2 regions of the Listeria sp. MAN/IMW/UF464 genome follow, and region 1 is predicted to be linked to the other one. Evidence: a T-box and tRNA genes for the amino acid it is inferred to sense, from the RefSeq annotation. Region 1 holds a T-box; the other holds one or more tRNA genes.

Region 1 (2,414 bases):
AGCTGCAAGAGGTTCCATTTTAACGAACCATTGCAATGAAAGATACGGTTCTACTACAGCACCTGTTCTTTCAGAATGTCCTACTGAATGAAGATGAGGTTCTTGTTTTATAAATAAGCCTAAATCTTTAAAGTCTTGAATAATAGCTTTTCTTGCAACAAAACGATCTAAACCATCATATTTACCAGCATTATCATTCATTGTTCCATCTTCGTGCATGACAATTATTCTTGGTAAATCATGACGATTACCCACTTCAAAGTCGTTTGGATCATGCGCGGGAGTGATTTTCACTGCTCCTGAACCAAATTCTCTTTCTACGTATTCATCAGCAACGATGGGAATTTCTCTGTTTAAAATAGGCAACATAATCGTTTTACCAATTAAGTGTTGGTATCTTTCATCTTTTGGATGTACAGCAACTGCAGTATCTCCAGGAATTGTTTCTGGTCTGGTGGTTGCAACTTCTAAATATCCTGATCCATCAGTAAGTGGATATTTTAGATGATAAAAACTTCCTTCTATATCTTTATGAATAACTTCAATATCTGATAATGCTGTTTTTGCTTCTGGATCCCAGTTTATAATGTACTGTCCACGATAAATAAGCCCTTTATTGTATAGCGTAACAAATACTTTTTTTACTGCATCAGATAAGCCGGCATCTAAAGTAAAACGTTCTCTGGAATAATCTAAACCTAGACCTAATTTTTCCCACTGTTCTCGGATAAAATCAGCATATTCTTCTTTCCATTCCCATGTTTTATTAACGAATTTTTCTCGACCTAAATCATAACGAGAAATATTTTCTTCTTTTAATTTAGCTTCTACTTTTGCTTGTGTAGCTATACCGGCATGGTCCATCCCTGGTAAATAAAGTGTATCAAAGCCTTGCATTCTTTTCATACGAGTAATTATATCTTGTAATGTTGTATCCCAAGCATGCCCCAGATGAAGTTTTCCGGTTACATTTGGTGGCGGGATTACAATGCTATAAGGCTTTTTATCAGTATTACCTTCTGCTTTAAAAAACTCTTTTTCTAACCACCATTTATATTTCCCGGCCTCTACATTACTAGGTTCGTATTTGGTAGGCATATTTATTTCGTTTTGTTCTGTCATAACGATTCCTCCTTTTTAAGCAAAATAAAAAACTCTTCTCATCCTAATAAAAGGACGAAAAGAGTATTATTCGCGGTACCACCTTTTTACCTACAATAAGAAATATAGGCACTTCATTGTTTTAACGATAGACGAGATCTACCGGTTATTCCCTACTATTATTTCAGGAAAACTGCTCCAAGGCTACCTTCAGACATTATTTTTGAAAGCTTGCACCGACCGCTTTCTCTCTTAGAAAAATAAATGACCTACTCTTCCTCTTCATCGCATTTAGTTCTATATACTAAAAATAATTTTAACAAATGTTTGTAGATTAGTCAATTAGCCGCGAAGCATTTTACATGTAACGTCAAAAGCTTCTAAAGTCGCATCAATTTCTTTTTCAGTATGCATTGTAGAAATAAAAACGCCTTCAAACTGAGATGGTGGTAGAAAAATACCTTGCGCTAACATTTCTCGGTAGTAGTTTCTGAAAAATTCTAAATCACTTGTTTTAGCAGTATCAAAGTTAGTGACTTTTTGATCAGTGAAGAAAAAGCCGAACATCGAGCCTGCTTTGTTTATTGATAGTGGTACTTCATGTCTATTTGAAATTTCGGTTAAGCCTTCTTCCATGCGCTTAATCAGGGAACGGAATACATCATAGTGTTGTGGTGTTAATTGGCGAACCGTTTCAAATCCAGCATTCATTGCTAACGGATTACCTGATAAAGTACCAGCTTGGTAGATAGAGCCGGCTGGAGCAATTTGTTCCATGATTTCTTTTTTACCACCATAAGCACCAACTGGTAGTCCACCACCAATCACTTTTCCTAAACAAGTAATATCAGGGGTTACAACATAGTATCCTTGGGCAGAATAATAGTCTACACGGAATCCTGTCATAACTTCATCAAAGATCAGTAGCGCACCGTATTCAGTTGTTAGTTCTCGTAATCCTTCTAAGAAACCATCAATTGGAGGGACAACACCCATGTTTCCTGCGACTGGCTCCACGATAACAGCTGCTATTTCTTCACCAAATTTTTCAAAAGCTAGTTTGGCGCCTTCTACGTCATTGTATGGAACAGTAATTGTATCAGCAGCAAGACCTTTTGTAACTCCAGGCGAGTCAGGTAATCCTAATGTTGCAACCCCTGAACCAGCTTTGATTAATAAAGAATCTCCGTGACCATGGTAACTTCCTTCAAATTTCAAGATTTTTTCTCTTTTCGTGTATCCACGAGCTAAACGAATAGCGCTCATTGTTGCTTCTGTTCCCGAAGAAACCATACGCACTATTTCGATAGATG
Region 2 (2,414 bases), on a different contig from region 1:
AAGGAATTTCCTAACATGTTGACAGTATTGAGTTTTTATCCCTATATAACATCTAGTTGGACATTTAGCGTAAAATTGAGTAATATAAACATGGATGATAATGACCGGAACCGATACCGGAAACAATAGAGAAAGGAAGATTACCTTGGCAGCTACCATTTATGACATAGCAAAACACGCGGGAGTTTCAAAATCAACGGTATCCAGAGTACTAAACAATCAAGCTAATATTTCCAAAGAATCAAGACAAAAAGTATTAGAAGCGATTGATGAACTCAACTACCAGCCAAGCAAACTAGCTCGCGCACTTACTTCTTCAGGCTTTGATGCTATCATGGTTATCTCAAATCGCTCCACAACCACAACAACAGGAAATCCATTTTTTTCCGAAATAATTCAATCCATTTCCACTCAAGCTGAGTTGGAAAATTTCGACCTTATTCTTCAGACCGCCAAAAACAGCGAAGACGAACTCAAAAAATGCCTCTCAAAAATCCAAGAAAAAATGATTAAAGGTATAATTATGCTAAGTTCTCCGGCTGATGAAGATTTTTTCCATCAATTAGACCCGTATAATATCCCCATTGTCGTTACCGGAAAAGTAGAAGGACATTACAAAAATATTTATTCCGTTGACACAGACAATTTTGGTGATAGTTATGCTCTAACTAAACATTTAATCAAGCAAGGTCATAAGAAAATTGCTTGTATCCACGCGCCACTTGATTATCATGTTTCGATTGATCGCCTTGCTGGTTTTCGAAGCTGCCTATTTGACCACCAATTAGACCTTCGCAATGACTGGATTATTGATAGCGGTTATAGCATTGAAGACAGTTACAAAGCCGCATTACGCCTAATGGAAAGCACCGATAAACCAACCGCAGTTTTCGCAACCGACGATTTAAAAGTACTTAGTATTTATAAAATGGCAGCCGATAAAAATTTACAAATACCTGCAGATTTTTCTGTCATCGGCTATAATGATAAAGTAGCATCATCTTTCTTGTCACCGCCACTTACTTCTATTGACATACCAATTAATAAACTAGGAAAAAAAGCCACTAACTTATTATTTCGCTTAATCCATCAAGATAAAAACGTACCAAAAACAACGATCATTAAAACCGAAATGATTGAACGTGAATCCATTCAGAAAATAAACGATTAAGCTTATTTTCTGAGTTTAGTTGGTCCTGTAGCTCAGTTGGGAGAGTATCACCTTGACATGGTGGGGGTCGCTGGTTCGAGACCAGTCGGGACCATTTATAAAAAAGCACCCCTTATAGAAAGGGATGCTTTTTTTACGTTTATTTAAATAGCTTACCTAATTTCTTAAACAGACCATCTTCAATGATATCAATACCAATTCCCCAGTTGCTATCTAGAACTTTTTTATTAGCTTTAATATATTCTTCTAGATCTTTACCAGAAATAGTAAGGTTGTGATATGGACGATACTCTAAATAACACGAAGCACCGTTTTTGTGAATTTTCTTCGTCACACGATGATTTAAATACTTAGACTTGATGTCACATTCTTGACGTGTGTAGGAATCCGTCTGATCTATCGAGTGGTCAGTCGTTAAATGAATCTCCATTTTGATGATATTTCGATCAACCCAATACGGGAAATCTTTATGGAAATGTTTTTCCGCGCCATCATCAATAAAATTACCCCAACTCCAAAAATGTAAAAAGCGTTTTTTGTTTTCTACAATATATGGGTCAGTTATTGTTGCTTTATAAACTAGCGAAATCTCATTCATTTCCTTATTATCTTCCACAATTTGAATGGACGTGTTATTAAAGTGCTTATCAATCTCATTTTCTTCATATTTTTTATATAAAGTCATATTGCTATAAATCGCGAAGTTATAGCGATTAACAATATCTTTATTTGATTCATTTTTAAACATTTCACGTGATCCGTTTGCCATTCCACCGCGTAATTTTCTTTCAAAAACAACCTCGGCTTCATTTCCTTTAACATCACATCGGAAAATTTCTTCAACAGAAGGCGTTCTATCTTGAAAAGGCTCTTGCTTTTGTAATTCTGTTCCTGGTTTAATTTCCAAATAATACATGAAACTATTTCTTTGGCGGTTAGCTAAAAAACCTTGGTCACTACTCATTGTGGCATCAATAAAATAAACTTGATTATCATCTGTTACTTTTAAAATCGCATGGTTAAAATTAAATGGTGACGGCGTATAAACCGGTAAAAAGACATCACTGCCATAATTAACCAAAATCAGCTCTGAATCGACTTCTAAATAATCTAAAATCACTTTTAAAAGAACCGTTTTCGCCTTGCAATCACCTTGTTTCGTCTGATAAGTTACTTCTGCCGCTTGAGGCTCATGTCCATCCATTTCCGTTTCATTATACAAATAGTATATTTCTTTTTGAAC

What was found. A T-box is a leader RNA that pairs with one kind of tRNA and senses whether it is charged. The one in region 1 lies ahead of AC4PG0_RS00785 (valine--tRNA ligase), so its partner is inferred to be a tRNA-Val.
Region 2: it encodes a tRNA-Val, which carries the amino acid that the T-box ahead of AC4PG0_RS00785 (valine--tRNA ligase) is inferred to sense. The anticodon was not compared.

Annotation. Positions count from the first base shown of each region.
Region 1 covers NZ_JBZWZP010000001.1:149,789-152,202, reverse strand. The annotation lists gene AC4PG0_RS00785 (valine--tRNA ligase) at 1-1,122, opposite strand, end outside; T-box leader at 1,170-1,396, opposite strand; gene hemL (glutamate-1-semialdehyde 2,1-aminomutase) at 1,444-2,414, opposite strand, start outside.
Region 2 covers NZ_JBZWZP010000003.1:271,884-274,297, reverse strand. The annotation lists gene AC4PG0_RS11310 (LacI family DNA-binding transcriptional regulator) at 146-1,171, shown strand; tRNA gene AC4PG0_RS11305 (tRNA-Val) at 1,193-1,265, shown strand; gene AC4PG0_RS11300 (hypothetical protein) at 1,311-2,414, opposite strand, start outside.